DNA from 3 places in the Paraglaciecola sp. QJM3NY_14 genome. Region 3 is predicted to be linked to each of the others. Evidence: predicted binding sites of a transcription regulator. Region 3 holds the regulator's gene; each other region holds the start of a gene.
What was found. Region 3 encodes sigma-54, which starts transcription at its own class of promoters, with help from an activator protein. Its sites were predicted from a motif close to GTTGGCACGNNNNTNGNNT; they were not measured.
Positions count from the first base shown of each region.

Region 1: a site for sigma-54 is predicted at 5,075-5,093, ahead of fliE (flagellar hook-basal body complex protein FliE). Genes of this name have one in related genera too.
Region 2: a site for sigma-54 is predicted at 4,587-4,605, ahead of AC0VYA_RS05770 (Npun_F0296 family exosortase-dependent surface protein). Genes of this name have one in related genera too.

Region 1 covers NZ_CM149664.1:3,607,352-3,614,305, forward strand. The annotation lists gene fliI (flagellar protein export ATPase FliI) at 1-1,029, opposite strand, end outside; gene fliH (flagellar assembly protein FliH) at 1,036-1,836, opposite strand; gene fliG (flagellar motor switch protein FliG) at 1,864-2,919, opposite strand; gene fliF (flagellar basal-body MS-ring/collar protein FliF) at 2,963-4,669, opposite strand; gene fliE (flagellar hook-basal body complex protein FliE) at 4,680-5,021, opposite strand; gene AC0VYA_RS15450 (sigma-54-dependent transcriptional regulator) at 5,347-6,690, opposite strand; gene AC0VYA_RS15455 (sensor histidine kinase) at 6,695-6,954, opposite strand, start outside.
Region 2 covers NZ_CM149664.1:1,362,424-1,369,377, forward strand. The annotation lists gene prsT (XrtA/PEP-CTERM system TPR-repeat protein PrsT) at 1-1,683, opposite strand, end outside; gene AC0VYA_RS05765 (FAD-binding oxidoreductase) at 1,823-3,448, opposite strand; gene AC0VYA_RS05770 (Npun_F0296 family exosortase-dependent surface protein) at 3,675-4,532, opposite strand; gene AC0VYA_RS05775 (PEP-CTERM/exosortase system-associated acyltransferase) at 4,913-5,722, opposite strand; gene AC0VYA_RS05780 (patatin-like phospholipase family protein) at 5,754-6,593, opposite strand; gene AC0VYA_RS05785 (ElyC/SanA/YdcF family protein) at 6,685-6,954, opposite strand, start outside.
Region 3 covers NZ_CM149664.1:665,472-672,425, forward strand. The annotation lists gene lptC (LPS export ABC transporter periplasmic protein LptC) at 1-521, shown strand, start outside; gene lptA (lipopolysaccharide transport periplasmic protein LptA) at 562-1,083, shown strand; gene lptB (LPS export ABC transporter ATP-binding protein) at 1,083-1,808, shown strand; gene AC0VYA_RS02915 (RNA polymerase factor sigma-54) at 1,931-3,424, shown strand; gene hpf (ribosome hibernation promoting factor) at 3,450-3,737, shown strand; gene ptsN (PTS IIA-like nitrogen regulatory protein PtsN) at 3,753-4,196, shown strand; gene rapZ (RNase adapter RapZ) at 4,199-5,044, shown strand; gene AC0VYA_RS02935 (HPr family phosphocarrier protein) at 5,041-5,319, shown strand; gene AC0VYA_RS02940 (DNA/RNA non-specific endonuclease) at 5,420-6,190, opposite strand; gene AC0VYA_RS02945 (FAD:protein FMN transferase) at 6,326-6,954, opposite strand, start outside.

The DNA.
Region 1 (6,954 bases), 2.2 Mb from region 3:
AGCTAATTGACGAGAAAGCACAATATGCCCATCCAAAATAGCCCTAGCTGAATCGGCGATAGGATCTTGTAAATCATCTCCTTCGGTCAACACGGTATAAAACGCAGTAATCGAACCTTGGTGTTCACCGCCATTTCCTGCACGTTCCACTAATGCGGGTAAACGTGCAAATACTGACGGCGGATACCCTTTAGTCGCTGGCGGCTCACCAACAGCAAGGGCTATTTCTCGCTGCGCCATGGCGTAACGCGTAAGTGAGTCCACTAGCAACAACACATTCATACCTTTGTCGCGAAAATACTCCGCGATAGTCACCGCGGTTTCACACCCTTTTAAGCGCATCAGGGGCGAGGTATCAGCTGGCGCAGCAACCACAACGGATTTTTGGCGCTCTTCATCGCCTAGTATATCTTGAATAAATTCTTTTACTTCTCGGCCCCGTTCACCGACCAAACCAACAACAACCACGTCGGCGCTTGTTCCTCGGGTCATCATACCCAATAATACGCTCTTACCCACGCCACTGCCGGCAAACAAGCCCATACGCTGACCACTGCCAACCGTGATCATACTATTTATGGCGCGCACGCCTACGTCCAGAGGCTCTCTGATAGGTTTCCTAGATAAGGGGTTCATGGGTGGGCGCGTTAATGGCACACGTTTCTCAGCTTTAATGGCACCTAAACCGTCCAAAGGTTGGCCGTTTCCATCAACCACTCTGCCTAATAGCGACATGCCAACAGGTAATCCTTGTTCGCGATTAAGGGGTTGAACGCGTGAGCCTGGTACTATGCCTTTCACTGCTTGAGTGGGCATTAAATAGGTAATGTGTTCGGCAAACCCCACTACTTCAGCTTCTATTTCACCGTCTACGGTTTGTATTAAACATTGGCTCCCCACTGGCATTTGACACCCAACCGCTTCGAGGGTTAACCCGATACCACGCACCAACTTGCCTGCTGCAACGACCGGAGCTTGAGGGACTTGTTGCTGCAGTGCTTTAATATTCCCTAAGATATCCAGAGGCATAGCTAACTACTCGTCTTCGCTAGCATTAATAGTATCTAAGCCCTGCTCTAGCAGAAACTTGTCGAGCACGTCTTTAACGCGACGCTCTATGCTTACATCTACCGCATTGCTTTGTGTCACGATGTCGCAGCCACCTTGAGATAAATTGGGCGCTTCAATTAACTGCCATCCGTGTTTCTCAATTTCTTGCTCACTAAAGTGCTCAGTCACCAACACTAAATCATCTGGATGAAGGTGAATTTGATACTGGCGCTCATTAATCGGTAGCGCTTTTAGCCCTTCACTAATCGCATTAAAAATAATATCTGAGTTAGTTTTAATTTCGGCCCTAATCACTGATTTCGCTAGGGATACGGCCAACGAAACAAGTTCTTTCTGCAGTGTCTCTTCTACCAACGCGACCGGGTTGTGCAAGGTGTCTAACAGGCTGCGCCAGCTCTCTAATTGTTGATTAACACTTTCTTGAGCCTCGGCTAATCCTTGGGTTTTACCTTCTTCAAGTCCCTGCGCCAAGCCTTGTTCTTTGCCTTGTTCAAACCCTTCTTGATGACCCTTTTCTAAGCCCTCTTTTTTGCCTTCTTCAAACCCTTCACTTTGAGCAGCCTCTCGAATGGATTCGATTTCTTGAGCGGTAGGGGGCGCGAACTCCTCCTCTTCTTCTACTTGATTTTCAGGGGGTTCGTATTTCCAGTTCGAACGTCGATTTAACGCATTAGTCGTGGTTTCAACTGCCTTACGCTCATCTTCAACGAAAGGCAAATCCCAAGCGCTAATGTGTTTGTCTTGCTCACCATCGTAATCGTTCATTGCATGTCTTTGCTGTTAGCTAGCGTCTTATAAGAATTCATCACCGCCTCCGCCTCCAAGCATAATTTCACCCGCATCGGCTAAGCGACGAGCCACAGATAATATTTCTTTTTGCGCTGCTTCGACTTCACTTAAACGCACTGGACCCAGGGCTTCTAAATCATCAAGCAACATGTCTGCGGCTCGCTTAGACATGTTGGCGGTAATTTTAGTTTTGAGGGCATCATCTGCCCCTTTAATCGCTTTGAGTAGAGCGTCTTGCTGAACCTCACGCAAGATAGCTTGAATGGCTCGGTCGTCTACTTCTGCTAAGTTGTCGAATACAAACATAAGATCTTGAATTTGCTGACTCATTTCTTCGTCTTGTTCACGGATTGCATCCATCAACTGGCCTTCAATGTTGGTATCAAGGTAGTTCATGATATCCGCCGCAGATTTCAAGCCGCCCATTTTTGCCGCCTGGGTGCCCGCTTGTCCAGCAAACTGCTTCTCCATGATTTCGTTTAATTCTTGTAACGCAGCAGGCTGGACTTCTTCTAGATTGGCTACGCGCATCATTAAATCTAAGCGCACTTTCTCTGGGAATTGGGCAAGAATTTCAGCTGATTGTTCAGCATCCAAATAAGACATAACAATCGTTTGAATTTGTGGGTGCTCATTGCGAATAATACTGGCAACCTGTTTTGAATCCATCCACTTGAGAGAATCAAGACCTTTGGCACCGGTACCCATCAAAATTTGATCGATAAGGTTCGCTGCTTTGTCTTCACCAAGGGCAGAGGTCAAAGCGCGTTTTACAAAGTCTTGGCTTTGGAAGCCGATGGTGCTGTATTTTTGAATTTCATCAATGAAGTGTTTATGTACAGCTGTGATTTTGGGCTGAGTCATATCATCAATTTGCGCCATCGCTTGACCCAACCTTTGTACCTGCTTGGGCTCAAGATGCTTAAGAATTTGGGCCGCATCTTCTTCCGTCAAACTGAGCAGTAAGATAGCTGCTTTTTCAACGCCTTCTAATTTTCCAACGTCATAACCGCTTTCTGCAGTTCCGGTTGTTGCTGGTGCTGTATTTTCATCTGGCATGATGTTTATCTCTTACTCGTAACTTAGATGCGCGCTGCTTAGATTATTCGTCTTGTAACAACCAGTTCTTAACCACTTGCGAAGACAACTCTGGCTCGTTAGCCACCAATGCGCGAACAGCCTTCAGTACATCTTCGTCTTTGTGCAAATCAGGTAACATAAAGCTACCGTCAGCAGCAAAACCAACTTGTGAGTCATCAAACTCTTGCGACAACATACTGATGGTTTCATCACCTAAGTCTAACCCCTCATCTGCATCGAACTCATCTTTTGAGGTGGTCTCTTCAGGGTAAATAAGTTTACGTAGCATCGGACGAACCACGGCCAAAAGCAACACGATTATCACCAACCCTCCAATCACTAACTTCAGGATAGGCATAAATTTAGGGTCTTCCCAAATGGGCAGTTCTTCTAACGCGACCTCACCTTCCCGGCTAAAAGGAATGCTCACAACTTCCAGTGAATCACCGCGGGTAACATCGAAACCTATTCCCCCTTGCAACAAACGGCGGATATCAAGTAACTCAGCCTGCGAACGAGGAACAAGTGTACTTGTGCCGTCTTCACCTACTGTCGATACATGATCAAGCGCAACCGACACACTCAAGCGACGAATGACACCAGTTTGCTGCTTAGTGTGGCTGATGGTGGTATCTAGCTCGTAATTTCTCGTTTCTTCTTTGTGATTACGCCCTGGTACTGTTGTTTGTGTGTTACTTGCGCTAGCTTCTTCGGGGATATTCGAATCGAGCGGAGGTTGATTGGTCAAGGCGCCAGGTATACCACCTAGCATGCCGCCGACACTGTTTTCTTCTACTGTCATTTCACTGCGCACAGCAGGTAAGTCAGGATTGTAACTGCGTTTGGTTTGCTCAACAGCGGTAAAGTCCATGGTCACATCAGCTTGAGCGGTATAGTTACCCAGACCAAGAACGGGGATCAAAATAGAATCAATTTTCTGCAAGTACTCAGTCTCGCGCTTACGCTCCATTTCAAACTCTTTTTTACTTCTCGCCGCTTCACTGTCTTGTGAACCAGAATTGAGAAGCCGCCCATTGCTATCGGTTACTGTGACACGCTCAGGCTCTAAGCCCTGCACCGCAGATGCAACAATGTCCACGATAGAGCTCACCTCTTCATTGCCCATTATCGCACCGCGTCTTGAGGTTACGACGACGGTAGCGCTGGCTTTTTTCTCACGGCGGGCAAATACATTCTCTTTCGGCAAAGCCAGTAATACTTTCGCACGCGTAACCGCGCTCATTTCTTCCAATGTGCGCGCTAATTGTTGTTCACGCGCATGCTTTAAACGTACCTTTTCAACACGTTGGCTCACACCGAATCCCATATCTTGCATGATGATGTCGGTGCCTTCAGACACGCCTTGGCTTAGGCCTTGGCGAGCCATACCTAACTTAATATTTTGATATTGATCAGCGCTGACATAAACAGTATTACCTTCAAGGCGGTAATCCACTTGGTTCTGGTCAAAATAATCTAACGCTTCAATCAACTCTTGGGTTTGCATCTTCGCTAGCGGACGATAATCAGGCTCCTGTGCCCAAATCATAATAAATACCGCTATCGCCACACATATGACTAAAGCCACAACGAGTGTCAGTTGACGAACCATGTCGGTGGAGCCAAGTGAATCCATAAAACCAGATTTTTGCTCTGCTTCTGAACCACTTGAATATGGATCCGCGCCGGCATTGCTCATTGCCAATTCTGTACCTGTTGCTTCTGCCACGAGTTAGCTCCTAAACCGGCATGTTCATAATGGTTTTGTAGGCTTCGAGTACTTTGTTACGTACTTGAATAGTGGCCTCAAACGCTATACTAGACTTTTCTTTCGCTACCATGACATCCGCTAAACTGAGACTTTTATCTCCCATTTCAAAGCGCTCTGCTTGGCTTTTAGCGTCTAACTGCATAGAGTTGACTGACTCAATCGCTTGGCCAAGCATATCGGCAAAGTTTTCCCCTGATGGATTGACCTGGATACCATTCAAGCTGGCAGGATTGATTTCACCTAATCCTGCTTTGCTTTGCAAAGCCATGCTTTGCATGTCTTGATAAAGAGATTGTGCCTTGATATCCATGATGTGCTCCTGGCGAATTGATGAGATGACGGTATTCAGTCTCAACCAGTTAAAAGCAAAGTTAGTGCCAATAAAAATAAAGCATATATTTCAATACTTTACATTGATTTCAGCACGATATAAAACATGACGGTTTATTGACATAAAACTAAAGTTTACTGATTTGTGTGAGTAACAATCGTAGCGAACCAGTAAACGGGAGTAAAAGAATGAGAAGTCTACTTTAGGGGTAAAAAAACCGCCTATCGTTTAGGCGGTCAATGGTGGTATTACGTTAGCCGTAGTGTAGTGCCAACACTTACATTTTGATTATTTGTAAGACGGTTTAGGCTGGTAACTCAATACCTACTTCGCGCATTTTAGCTAATTTATAACGCAGTGTGCGCGGGCTAATACCCAATCGTTCTGCTACGTCTTTCCTGCGTCCTTGGCAAGACTGTAAGGTGTCCAAGATAATTTGATGCTCTTGCTGACGAAGCTCCGAACCTAATTTACTTTCATCTTCTTCAATAATTTGTTCGTGGTTATTGTTTAACTCACTTTCAATCGATTCAAGCATAAGATCATCAGCTTCGATTTTTTCGCCATCGCATAAAATGAGCGCTCGCTGCACAACATTTTCTAATTCTCGTACGTTGCCAGGCCAGCTATGCTGTAACATTTTACTGCGCGCTGAAGAAGAAAAGCCGAGGGCGCTCGCACCTTGTTTACTACGATGACGAGCCACTAAATGCTCCGCTAATGGCACTATGTCCCCTGGGCGTTTATCAAGGGGCGCCCACGTTAGCGGAAATACGTTAAGACGATAATACAAATCTTCACGGAATAAACCCTCGTCCACCGTTTGGCGAATATTCCGGTTACTAGTAGCCACGACACGCACATCCAGTGGGATCATTTTACGGCTACCGAGGCGCTCTACTTCTTTTTCTTGGAGTACGCGCAGTAATTTAGCTTGCAAACCTAAATCCATCTCACTTATTTCATCAAGCAAAATGGTGCCACCTTGGGCTTGTTCGAACTTGCCTGGGCACGCCTGAATAGCGCCAGTAAAGGCACCTTTATCGTAACCAAACAACGTTGCTTCAAGCATATTTTCAGGAATAGCAGCGCAATTTATTGCCACAAATGGCTGCTCCGCCCGAGAAGACTGATCGTGAATGTACCGGGCTAACACCTCTTTGCCTGAACCACTTGGCCCAAGCACCATAACGGTTGCATCAGATTGCGCGACTCGTTGGGCGAGTTGCAGTAACTTGACACTACTTGGGTCAGCAACAATGGGGTCGTATGAGAGAACTTTTTGAGCAGGCGCATAACGCCCTACTAGATTCAGCAATACTTCTGGCGCGAAGGGCTTTGATAAGTAATCCGTTGCGCCATCGCGCATAGCCGTCACTGCATCGTCGATGGTGGCATAGGCTGTCATCAATAGCACAGGAACATTTGGATATTTGTTTTTTAAGCTGCGTAATAGCGATAATCCACTCATTTCGCCCATTTGAATGTCGCTCACGACCAGATCGATAGCTTCTTCGTTCATCATCATCATACCGCGCTCTGCGCAGTCTGCAGCTAATACGTTATATCCGCCAAGTAATAGCGTGTCGACTAAAGCTTCACGCAAACCTGCATCATCTTCGACAATAAGGATCGTTGTTTTAGACATAAAATTAACTCCTCGCCTGTTGGGCGTGAATGTTTGTTGCTCCAGCGGATAAGCCGTCATCTGCGGTTCGCGTTAATATGGGCAGCACGATAGTGAAACATGCGCCACCAGAGGCTAAGTTTGAAACACTGACTTCGCCCTGATGAGACTGCACGACGGTTTTAACGACAGCTAACCCCAGCCCTGTACCTTGGCTGCGAGTGGTAAAAAACGGTTCAAATATATGATCAATCTTGTCTTTGGGGATACCGGGACCATTGTCAG
Region 2 (6,954 bases), 700 kb from region 3:
GTTATCCAATAAGGACTGAAGCAACGTCTCGATAGACTTAAGATCATCTTGCTGTATTGCTAGGTTAATGATGGTTAGAACTAAGTGAAATTTGCCCTCGGCATTATTGGACGACAGCAACAGCTTTTCAGCTAACGTTCGAGCCTCATCAAAACGCTTCTCGCGAGCATTCATCAACATCAAGAAACGCATCGCTGGGTAATTATCCGGCGCTAACTCAAGTACTTTTTCTAGAGCTGCTCTAGCTTTAACATTATCGCTTAACTGTTGCAGCAAATAGGATTCAAGCACTAACCCATCTATTTTGTTTACTTCTTGCCAGCGCTTGGCAACATTCAACGCCTGTTGCGGATCGTTTGCTTGTATATGGGCTTGCGCAAGAAGACTCCAAGCTTCATTTAACGTGTCGTCGATTGAGACAGCTGACTCTAAGCTTTCAATACCAGACTGATCGCCAGATGAAAGTTTAACCAAACCTTCCCGCAAGAGCGTTACCGCATTATTAGGATCGCCTTCTTTCGCTTGTTTAAACAAACTTTTAGATTCATCAACGTCTCCTTCTCGGAATTTAATCATCGCAGCATTCTCAAGCAAGCTTGATTTCTGAATATCTTGGCCTGAGATACCTTCGAGCAGTTGTGCCAAATTATCAGTTTCACCTAATCTAATTTTAACATCAGCCAATAACCTATTGGCCATATGATCGCGAGGTATATTTCTAGAAGCTCTTGATAAATATTTGTAAGCACTTTCAGTTCGCTCAATTTTGTAAGCACTGATACCAGCAAGGAGGTTACTTTGCGTATTATTGATACCGTTTTGTATCGCAAACTCAGCTGCATCGAATGCTTCTTTATAATCATCTTCGCTAATATAAATTTGTGACATTAGTAAATTCGCATAGGCGCTTCTGGCGTTCACTTTCAAGAGTCCATCGATAAGTACTCGAGCTTTTTCGAGTTTTTCAGCTTTTATCAATATTTCTGCCAATTGAAACTGAATAACAAAGTATTCAGGTGATGAGTTAACGACTTTTTCTAAAGCACTGATAGCTGAGTCGTAGTCTTTTAATTGCGCCTTGATTAAGCCCGTAACGATGAGTTTCTCGATTTTGTTACGTTCTAAATCAACGAAGCTAGATAAATTGCTGTTAGCTTGCTCGTAGTTACCTTGAGAAAAATCATAATAAACCTGCGCTAATGTTTTATCGTCGCCGGTTAATGTAGAAAAATCAGTATTAATAGCATCATTATCAGAGGTGTTTTTTAAGTTGGCTAAGAAAGTAAACAAATAGACACTGCTAAGTACCTCGGTATCATTACTAGTAAAATCTTGAGTTAATAGTATGAGACGATCAAAGTCATTTTGATAATAAATGGCTTTGACTAAGGCTGGATAAACAGAATCTTTTGATTCTCCTAACTCTAAAGCTTTACGTAGTTCTTTTTCTGATTCATCGAATAATCCCCCACGAAGGTAATACTGGCCTAATTTCAAGCGCGCGTCTTTATTTTGGGGCGCTAGCGCGATGGCATTTTTCAAATCAATAATTGCGGCTTGGGTGTCGTTTTTCTGATATTGCTCTTTGGCGCTCGCGATGTATTCTTCTGCGGACTTGCTATCGCACCCTATTAGGGTAAGTGCTGAAACTACGACTAAAGATGATAAAATTTTGATACGCATACTAACTCCATTAGTTAATTCTTTTCGCCGGTGTGTGTTCGCTCACCTTTGAGGCGGAGGTGCAACAATAAAGTAATACCACTTTATTGCATTATAATATGAGGAACAATATGGTTGGCGCTACAATACTGCTAAAATGTTAAGGGTTATATCTGTTAGGTGCCAAAATGCCATTTGGATCAATGGCTTGCTTTAAAAGTCTAGTTGTTTGCCAGAAAATATCATCCGCAGGTAAAGCGGCCTGTTGTGTTATGTTCATTCGATAAGGTACAAAGCCTTTCTTACAACCTTCAATGAGAAGCTCGTTTAAACATTGGTGTGCTGCGGACACCGCTTCAGGATTTTCTAAATCGAAAACAAGCGGCACGGTAGAATCAATACAGTCATGTTTCAGATTTGTGAACGTAACCAATGGCTCGATTCCGTATTTAGGTGTAGTTTTCCGAATAAACGAGACGAATTCTGCCAGCACCTCCGATGACATTTTTATGAGAGGGGCGTACCAAAGCAAGCCGCATTTATCTTTATCAGGTAAAAGGTCACTACTTTTATTAGCTTCAACTCTAGGGTTACGCCAATATGCAAGCGGCAGGGCAACCTGATTGGGTTTGCCTAGCATGATTTCTATGCCTTCATCTAAGGTGCTTAGTTGCGCTTTTATCTTGTCAATGGTCGCGATAGCTGGCAATGGTAGGTTAACAACAAATTTTGCGACGTTAATCAGCCAGCTATTGGAAAAATTCAGTTGGCCTAGGTTTTTTGCCCGTCGCTTAAATTGCTTTTGGGTGGCTGAAACCACTTTCTTTGAACCGTAAATTGTACCCACAATCATCCATTGAGGTAAGCGCTGCTCTTTGGCTATCGTTTCAACTTGCTTATCACTCATGACATTGTGCTGACCTTGACCGTTTGGATTTTGGGCAACCATTGATACTAGACGACGACGGTCCATCAAATTTATAGAGCCAACAATACCATCAGACTCTAGTAAGGTCTGCTCTATAAGGGCGACAGCATCAGAAAATTTGTCTGAGGAAAAGACTTGTAGGTAAAAGGCACTAAAGTGCTCAGGCTTGGGGGCTAGGCGAATTGTCATTTCACTGACAATACCAAAGTTACTTTGAGTGAATAAACCATCTATGTAGGGGCCCAAACCCCATTTAAAGGTTTTATCAATATAGTCATCAGATGAACCATCTAGGATAGAAACCGCGGATTCAAATTTCCTGTGACACAAATTAGGGTGAGGAAGATATGCTTTTAACGCGTTGACCGCGGCAAAGTGATCCGTTCTGGGGGTGATACCATACCCTCGCTCCAACGCATTACCTAGAATACTGCAGTGGGGCCCAGCACCGGTAACAGGCACCATAAATGGCCAATCGTTTTCTTGTAAAAAATCAAATAAATCTTGTTGGGTCACACCTGGTTGAACCGTCACTAGCCCCGCTTTTTTATTATTGGGAATAATAGACTTAAGTGAGCTTAAATCTACAACGACTCTTGGGCCGTCAATGAGCGTATTTTGAATTGAACCATAACCCCAGTTATTTCCAGTGCTAATGGGGTAGAGGCAGAACTGATATTTATTCGCTAACAGTAATAGTTTGGGTATGGCAGACTCGTTTTTTATTTGAACAGCGAAATCAATATTAATATTGTCACAGAAGGTTGTTTTGCCAAAATGTTCAGTCGCACTCTCTTTAGCAAAAAGTACAGCTTCAGTATCGGGTAAAACCTCGCTTATCAATTTCATTAAATCCATTGTAAATCCAAAATAATGTATCCGATAGGAGTATTCTACTACACAACATCAGACCAGCGAATGTAAATGGAGTATTTGTTTTTCAATTAGACGATATGTTACTCGATTAATAATGACGATATTTGAACACTGAAAAGAAGAGAAAGAAAAAACGCAAAAATGATACGACGAATTTGAGTGATAAAAAAAGCCGGCAAGCCGGCTTTTCGTGAAGAGTAATTAACTCTTATTTTCTAAATCTTCTACCAAGACCAAGACCTAAAAGACCAAGACCTAAGAAAGCCAAGCTAGCAGGAGCAGAAACGGGGCGCTGATCTAGGCCTATTACAATATTATCGAACTCGCCTGCGATACGAGAAGAAATAACACGTAAACGATTGAATGTTTCATCAGCAGCAAAAGCGATGTTGACATAAACGTTTGAGCCTTCGCCTTCTTGATTACCTGATTGGCCATTGAGTTCTGCCAATAACTCAGGGCCTGTAATACCACCTACTCGCGTATCACCATTATAAAACTCAAACGAGTTATATGTATCTACAGAACCCCAATAGAAGCCTAAGTAGCTTATAGAAGATCCTGCTAAAGCAGGGTCAACTTTGGTGCCTATAGTCTCAAGGAACTCAGCATAGTCAATGTCGACAAAACTATCATTACCTATAGTTGCTGGTGTCGTATACGCATAACATGTTTCATCTCCAGCTGGAGACGCTGCGACATTTGGTACTGATCCTTTGCGAACATTTACAACGCCAGCCGAACTAGGGGTGATATCAAGAGGAGAGTTTACTTGACAGCCATCAGAAGCATCTTGAACATTGAATTCATCACTACCATCAGCTCCAACAGGAAACGCTGTAGATGCATCAAACGTTTCAACGAAATAACCAAGAGACGCATCGGAAATTATATTAGTTGAACTTATGAAGTTACTTGTTAAGCCCGCACTAGTAGACAGATCCAAACCGTCAGTAGCTTCTTGCCCACCAAAAGAGATCGTTAACGCACTTGCTTGACCTGCTGCACCAAACGCCAAAAGAGCGGCTAGTGTTACTAATTTTGTTTTCTTAACTAAATTTGACATGTGATATTCCTTTTAGACCAAAAGATGAGACCAAAGATACTGCTGCAGAGGATAAAGCAGTACTTATGCCAATTTTAAAATATTCTTTAATTTCAGTTGTTTAGCTTTTTTTCATTTTTTTAATATAAGGAGATGTAAAATTCTCTGACAGAATAGAGTACGGTTATCGGTGAGGCGGGAGATTATCGAACACATTTCGCTATTCACGCCTAATTGATAGGCAAAAGAGTAATGATGTAAGGGGAAATTTAGTTTCCGTCTCAACATAGGAAGGAGGGATTGATTCGACGCTTACCATACATAGATTGGATTAATTAATCTATGTAAAATTTTTTGACATTTAATACTGCCTAGACAGTAGGCCCTAAGTTTTGAGCTTTTCAGTTGAATTGTGAATTAACTTTCTTTTCGATATTCTTCAGCATGCGCTTGAAGCCGGGTGTCAGGCCGCTCATCAATAGGTGACGACTGATATAGTATGGGGCCCTCTTGCCGTGATATTCCACAACGGGACCTACTTGTTGAAATGGGATCCCTACAAAACGTAAGCTGCGGGCTAGCCTTGGTTCCATCATCACAAAACAATGTTTAATATCGTGTTTGCGCGAGGTAGACGCGGCGCACAAATAAAGCCCGACCGCAATAAAGGGAAAACAGCGTAACTCGCGCTCAGAGTAGATATGCTCATTAATGGCACCTGTGGCTGAACCTTTAAATTTATCCGTGGCACGCTTTCGAAACTGAGCGGGAACTGCCAATCGTGATATTTCACATATTTCACTTCGCGGAAAATCACTTGGGTGTACTGCGTCGTCAGCAATCGAACTAATACAGTATTTCTCTATTGGTAAAAGCTGCTCTTCACTCATAGAGCGTACGATGCGAACCGTACCGGCATATTCACCAGTAGGGAGGTGCTTAATTAAACAATGGGTAGAGTGACTGTCAAACTGATCTGTTTCCATTTTGTCTGAGCGTTCATCTTCAAACTTTAATTCTTCGCAATAGACTTTGTGCCTGATTTTATAAGATTCATTACGCAGATCGTCTGACAGGGCAACAACAGGACTCAAGTATTCCGCGAAATGTCTAGAGATCTGATTAGCCTTCTGGCTTACTACCAAATTCATTACTTTTTTTACCACTGGCCCAATAATAGGGAGATCAGCGTATTTTCGAAGTTGCTTCATAGATTCATTTCTTTAAAACGGTAGTCCACATCTAGTTCCTTAGTTGTGTATCGGTATAAATCTGCATTCGTTTAGGCACAAATTCAAATGCGGTATTATAACCAATATTGTACAACTCCTCTTTTTGTAGCGCCGTAATATTAAAATCGACGGGAGATAATTTACCCGTATTAATGATTATAGTATTACGCCAGTACTCTGCATGCACATACTCTCGCGACATTGCCGTCATGAAGGTCCTGATCAGCATCATCACATATTGCCGTAATGGCAGCCAACTTTTTTTAAAGTTCGGATCTGTCACATGCTCGCTTTTTAATTTAAAACACATCACAGGTGAGCCATCACCAGCCCAATCTTGATATAACGCATCTTCTGATAAAATAGCGCCGTCTACAAGGACATGCTGTTTATAGGCTTGAAAGCTGAAAAAAAGTGGGATGGACATTGAAAAGCGCACCGCCTTGGATATCTTCAAATCGGGACTCGTTTTACGGCTAAATACCACCGGGCCTCCGCCGTTAACATCGGTCGCTAAAATGTGTAAGTCTTTATCTATGTCTGAGAAGGTTAGGCCTTTAAGGTGTTTGTCCATCCACGCCTCAAATTGATCCCCCGAACTTAAACCGCCTTGGCGTAATAATCTGAGTAATGAAAAGCCTTTGAACTTTTTGAAGTCAGTTGTCATGGCTAAGTGTTTTATATCTGCTAAGGGCACACCACAGCAATAAAGAGCTGCTACGATGGAGCCGCCAGAAACCCCCACCATGTGTTGAAACTGAATATCGAGCTTCTGTAAAGCATCGAACACGCCAATATGCACTGTTAAGCGGGTTCCGCCCCCCGAAAAAATCGGCACTATTGATTTCATGTTTAGTTCCTTGCTTATCCTTCGCCGAACCTACTAAGGCCTACAATCTGACTGGTGATTTATAGCGTCAATGCATTGTTTACTAGTTTTATCACTTAATGTAGCGCTGGTATATTAGACCTAAGTACTCGTGAATTGCTCGCTCGCTGCGATAAAGACTATACGCGTTGGGCAAGCCTATGGTGAATGAAACGTGTTTCCGACTGAGGTGCTCTACAGGTATCGGTAATACTGAGAGTCCGTGTAGTCTGAAATATTCCACTGCGCGAGGCAGGTGACTCGCCGAGCTTACTAATGCCATATGTTTGTTTTGCAAATATGGCGCCAATGCTTCTACTTCTGATTCTGTGTCATGCCCCAT
Region 3 (6,954 bases):
TCATCGCCATCAACTTACCCGACTGGCTAGCTGATGAGGACTTGATACCGCAAACTGAAACCGAATCTGCTTGGCAACCAAACTACCAAGCAAGTGAAATGCTAAGCACTCTATTTGATAAAGACGGCCGTTTGAGCCATCAGGTCTTTGCTACTAAAATGGAACACTTTGATTTGCTCGGTTTTACTTTATTCAAAGAGCCTCAATACACGATATTTGTTGCGTCACAGACTGCGCCTTGGCAGGTATCAGCCAAAGACGGTACTTTGTATGAAGACAATCGGATCCAATTAGAGAATAATGTCGAGATACGTAATCAAGATGAGCAAGGATTTGCTCGTAGCATTCGCACGGACTTCATCGAGATAAACTTGATCGATAAAACCATGGTGTCTGACCAACCAGTAAAAATATTTGGCCAGCACTATGTCATCAACAGTAACGGTTTTAAAGCCAATTTAACGACCCAACAATATGAGCTACTTGATCATGTGCAAACCATTTATCAACCTCAGCCTTAGCTTAGTTGCCTTAGCAACATTAGCATTTTCCCCATTAAGCATGGCTGGCAAAGAAGATTTCACGCAAGCGATAAAAGTGGACTCGAAGTTTCAGTTCGGGGACGGTAAAACTAAAAAATCTATCTTTCGAGAAGACGTGCACATCAATCAAGGTAGTTTGAATGTGTATGCCGATGAAGTAGAAGTCGACGCGAGTAAAGGCGAAGGTAACGAAGTTTTCATCGCGACGGGTAGCCCGGCTAAATACTCTCAACAACAAGAGCAAGGGGGCAGTATTGAGGCATCAGCCAATCGCATTGAATATCGCAGAGATTTACGCACACTAACCTTAGAAGGCAATGCACAGCTGAAGCAGAACAATAGCAGTGTAAAGGGTGAGTCGATAGTGTTTAACATGGAACTTGAACAAATTGTCGCGCAAGGAGAGAGCGAGAGTGAAAATAGCGGCCGAGTCACGACTATTTTTCAACCAGCCAAGAAATCAGCGAGCAGTAAAAAGCAAACTGACGCGAAAAAGTCCAGTGATGCTGAAGTCAAACCAAAACAGGATGAAACTCCATAATGGCGACGTTAAAAGCCTCGCATTTGGCTAAATCCTATAAATCACGTCAAGTTGTGCGTGATGTCAGTCTAGAAGTGTCCACTGGCCAAATTGTCGGTTTACTTGGTCCAAACGGTGCAGGTAAAACAACCACGTTTTATATGATTGTCGGTTTGGTTCCCTTAGATAAGGGAGAAATCAGTATTGATCAGCAAGATCTTACCCTACAGCCCATGCACATGCGCGCTCGTTTAGGGATTGGTTACTTACCCCAAGAAGCCTCTATTTTTCGAAAACTGACAGTCCATCAAAACTTGATGGCTATCTTGCAGACACGCAAAGAGCTCAGTGCAGAACAAAGAGAACAGCAAGCGGATTCATTACTCGATGAGTTCAATATAAATCATATTCGTAACAGTGCTGGTATGAGTTTGTCTGGAGGTGAACGCCGCCGGGTAGAAATAGCGCGGGCACTGGCAGCCGATCCAGAATTTATTCTGCTCGATGAGCCGTTTGCCGGTGTTGATCCTATTTCAGTTAATGATATTAAAAAAATTATTCAACATTTACGTGACCGTGGTATTGGTGTTTTGATAACCGACCACAATGTAAGAGAGACACTCGATGTGTGTGAGAAAGCTTACATTGTTAGTCATGGTGAACTCATCGCTTCTGGCACGGCAGAAGAAGTATTAAGTGATCAACGTGTAAGAGATGTATACCTAGGCGAACAATTCAGGCTATAGTTAAGCTGAAAAAGCCGCTCATTTTATCGAGATTATACTCAGGCGCTTGGTGAGACATTTACAGTCAATCGAATCAACCACAGCATATTTTTTAGTTTGCAACGGACAGAATAAAGAAGTAAATGAAACCCTCTTTACAATTAAAATTTAGTCAATCACTCACTATGACGCCACAGTTACAGCAAGCTATTCGTTTGTTGCAATTGTCTACGTTAGATTTACAGCAAGAAATTCAAGAAGCCTTGGATTCCAACCCGCTGTTGGAAGTTGAAGAGCCTACGGATCAGGAATCCGGCGATAGTGCGTTAAATGACAATTCCCTCGACCCGTCTTCTAAAGATACCAATGAAATAGTTGATACTAGCAGTGACAACTTAGACTCAAGTGAAGCGTTCGAGAAAAACGAAATCCCAGAAGACTTACCTACGGATACCACTTGGGATGAGTACATCAGTGCTTCTTCCGCACCTGCCTCTAGCATATCCAGTGGTGCCGGCGGTGATGACGAACAAATCTTTCAAGGCGAAACCACAGATAACATTCAAGATCATTTGCTGTGGCAAATGCGTTTAACCCATTTTAGTGATACCGATGTCGCGATTGCGACAGCGATCATTGATTCTATCGATGAGTCTGGTTATTTAACCATGAGCGCTGAAGACGTTCTGGCCAGCATGGATGATGAAGAAATAGAGCTCGATGAAGTGGAATGCGTACTTAAGCGTATTCAAATGTTCGACCCAATTGGGTCTGGCTCTCGTACACCACAAGAATGCTTGCTAGTGCAATTGCGTCAGTTTGCTCCTGATACACCCTGGTTAGAAGAAGCGAAGACCTTGATTGGAGACTATGCCGACCTTTTGGCAAGCAAGGATTACCGTACTTTGATGCGTAAATCTCGCCTTAAAGAGGATGATTTGCGTGAGGTCATGCGTTTACTAAAAACGCTCAATCCGCGTCCAGGCAGCGCCTTGATCAAAGGTGAAGCAGAATACGTTATACCTGATGTGTCAGTGAGTAAGAAAAATGGCCGTTGGACAGTAGAGCTTAACCCAGACAGCCTACCCAAATTGAACGTTAATCAACAGTATGCTGCAATGAGTCGTAGCGCGAAAAACACCAGTGATAGTCAATTTATTCGCTCACACATGCAAGAAGCCAAATGGTTTATTAAAAGTGTTGAGAGCCGAAACGATACCTTATTGAAAGTGTCAAACTGTATAGTACAGCAGCAAATGGGCTTCTTTGAACATGGGCCTGAGATGATGAAGCCTATGGTACTAAATGACGTAGCCGAAATGGTGGATATGCATGAATCTACAATTTCTCGTGTTACCACCCAAAAATATATGCATACCCCTAGAGGTATATTTGAGCTGAAATATTTCTTCTCGAGCCATGTTGCAACTGAGACAGGCGGAGAGTGCTCGTCAACGGCGATACGCGCATTGATTAAAAAGCTGGTCGCAGCTGAAAAACCAAGCAAGCCGTTAAGTGACAGCAAGATTGCTCAATTGTTGGCCGATCAAGGCATCATGGTCGCTCGGCGAACAATAGCAAAGTACCGGGAATCTCTGATGATACCCCCGTCGAACCAACGAAAAAGCCTATTGTAGGCTGATTAAAGAAGGAAGAGGCGATATGCAAATTAATATTACTGGTCACCATGTGGATGTAACCGATTCACTAAAAGATTATGTCGATACTAAATTTACCAAGCTCGAGCGACACTTCGATCAGATCAACAATGTTCACGTCATTCTCAATGTAGAAAAGCTCAACCAAAAAGCGGAAGCGACAATACATTTGAATGGGGCAGATGTATTTGCCACCATGGAACACAACGACATGTATGCGGCAATAGATGGCCTAATCGATAAACTCGATCGGCAAGTTATCAAGCATAAAGAAAAAGCTAAACGCCATTAACCCATCAGGTAAATAATGGAAATATCAAATATTCTTCACCCTGACTGCGTCGTATGCGCAGTTCAGGGGTCTAGCAAAAAGCGCATTTTAGAGCTTATTAGTCAATTGGCATCTGAGCACCTTGTTGAAGTAGACCAAGCGACCATTTTATCCAGTTTAGCGGGGCGCGAGAAAATGGGGTGTACGGGCATTGGTGGTGGTATAGCACTGCCACATGGCCGTATAAAAGGGCTAGAGTCCGCCCTAGGCGTGCTTGTAACGTGCCAACCTCCGGTCCAGTATGACGCCATCGATAACATGCCAGTGGATATCTTCTTTGCTATTTTAGTACCAGAGGAAAAGGCCCAAGAGCACCTACAAACCTTGTCGGCGATAGCCAAAAAATTCGTTGATAAAGACATTTTAAATCGTTTGCGCAGTGCAACCACAGACCAAGAATTATTTCAGGTACTCAGTTAATTATGAAGCTTATTATCATCAGTGGGCGTTCAGGCTCAGGGAAGTCCATCGTTTTACGTTCACTGGAAGATTTAGGCTATTACTGCGTTGATAATATCCCCGTCAATTTATTGCCTACTTTGACCCATACCGTCGCTGACGAGTACGATCAGGTCGCGGTCAGCATTGACGTGCGAAATTTACCCAAAGATCCCAACGAATTGGTGGAAATACTCGACTACTTGCCGTCAACGTGGGAAATGACCATATTGTATTTGGATGCCAGCGATGACGTACTGATTAAGCGTTTCAGTGAAACCCGCCGCTTGCACCCGTTGTCTAAGCAAAACAAATCCTTGTCTGGTGCTATTCAAGCAGAAAGCCAGTTATTGGCGCCGATAGCCGAACGTGCAGATTTATATATAGACACAGATCAATTATCAATTCACCAGCTGGCCGAATTGGTGCGCGAGCGAATATTAGGTAAAAAAAGCTCGCGCTTAGTTTTGGTTTTTGAAAGCTTTGGTTTTAAACACGGTATTCCTAAAGATGCGGATTATGTATTTGATGCGCGTTTCTTACCCAACCCGCACTGGGAGCCAGATTTAAAACCCCTTACTGGACTTGATTCCCCCGTCGAGATTTTTCTTGGCTCACAACCTATAGTCACTAAATTTATTTGGCAAATTCAGAATCTGATTTCTACTTGGTTACCACATTTAGAACGTAATAATCGTAGTTATGTGACAATCGCCATCGGGTGTACTGGCGGTCAGCACCGCTCTGTGTACGTAGTGGAAATGTTAGCCAAAACATTTAGTACCTCGCACCCTGATGTGCAAATACGTCATCGCGAGTTAAACCGATGAGTGAGCGATTAGAAAAAACCCTACTCATAGTGAACAAGTTAGGGCTGCATGCCAGAGCGGCGACTCAATTGGTTAAGCTTGCGAATCAATTTGAAGCTGAAGTCACTATTGTTCAGGATGATAAAAGTGCCTCAGCAAGCAGTGTGCTGGGCCTAATGATGTTAGAGAGTTGCCAAGGCAAAGAAATTCAAGTGATATCTGAAGGGAAAGACGCGCGCCAAGCGATGGATGCTGTTGAAGAGCTTATTGTCGGAAAATTCAACGAAAGCGAGTAATCAGCCAGATTCCATGCAACGTGCACTTCAATTTAGACTTTTTCCACTCATCTCGACTTTCTACTCATTCACTATTTTTTTGAAACGCGCGGTTGGGTTATCAGCAACCCAATTGGCTGCTTAATCCACCTAAACGCGCTTCAACCGCATATTCTTTGCTGCCCTTCATTTCTGGGAATATATTCAGACCGCTGCGACTTTCTACGTTATCAATCGTGACTTCTTTACTGCAGTAGTCATCGGCTCTCGCGCTATTTTGCTCCATGACATAGGCGGACGCTCTAACATAACCCGCTTGGTTTGTTGTCGCGACAATTTTGAAGTAGCCAGAAGGAATAGTGTGGCTTTCATCTGCACCTGGAAGCGTAGCAAAAAAGCTTTCATATAGCGGGCCTGTTACTACATACACGGACTCTCCGCTGCGCGCTAAAACGCGCACTGCAGACTCTAATCGGACCCATGGGCCTTGATTCAAATTAGAGCTTTGGGGGGTAATGTTTGATAGATAGTTTGTACTGCGCCAATCTGCGGTATTGCTCACACTTGCCAATGGAACTTGGTGTCCTCGATCGGTACGGATGAGAGCGTGAGCATCTTTATAATCAGCGGCTTCTAGCGTGTTCTCGCGCTTTAAGTCTGGATCAGAGCGCCAACTGCGTGAACGACTAGGACCATCTATCGTTTGCGTGGTCACTTTATATGCGGCCCAATCGGCAAACTTCGTTTGCTGATTATTGCTTATGGTGTAAATGGCGCGCTCAAGTAAGTCGTTGCTGTCAGGAGCACCTGTCGGGCAGCCTAAAGAGCTACACACATTGGCGTCCCCGGCATTACAGACAAATGCCAGTATTAATACAAGGTAGGACTTCATTAACGTTACTCGGGTTAAACTCTACACGTACATCAGTGCGTAGATCATACCTCAAGAGCGCAATAAAACCGTTACACTTATATGAAATTATTCAGTGAATTTAATGGCTTAATAATATTGATGGCAGGAGTCAGTTCACCAATAACACCAATGCTTTTGCTGCTGATCTTGTAAGAAGTGTTCGGCCTCTGTGCCTTGCAATAATGCCATGGTTGCTAACATGCCGGATTGAATACAAAAGTCAGTGGCTACGGTCACAGAGCGGGGGGCCCCAGAAACAGGATAACCGGTTTTGGGGCTCAATATATGACTATAGCGAACACCGTTGTGGACAATAAAGCGCCGTGTATCTCCGCTGGTGGCTAACCCACCGGACGCTATCTTCACTAACGCGCTTTTAGCTGAATCACCCTTGACGTGAGGGCGTTCAATACCTACTTGCCAATACGCCTCATGGTGCCTTGGTTGGGTAACTTGAATATCCCCGCCAAAATTAACCAACACAGAGGTATCCGGTGCCAATTGCATACACAATTTGGCCGCTGAATCCACAGCATATTCTTTACCAATGCCGCCAAAATCTAACTCGAACCCTCTGGGTAGGCGAATCTGTTGCTGAGTAAATTGCACATTTTGCCAGCCAATGTATTGCAATACTTCGCTGACGTGCTCCGAACGTGGAAATTGACCTTTCCCGGTGAAATCCCATATCTTTCGTAGTACGCCAGACGTTAAATCAAACATGCCATCGCTTAGTTCGAAAC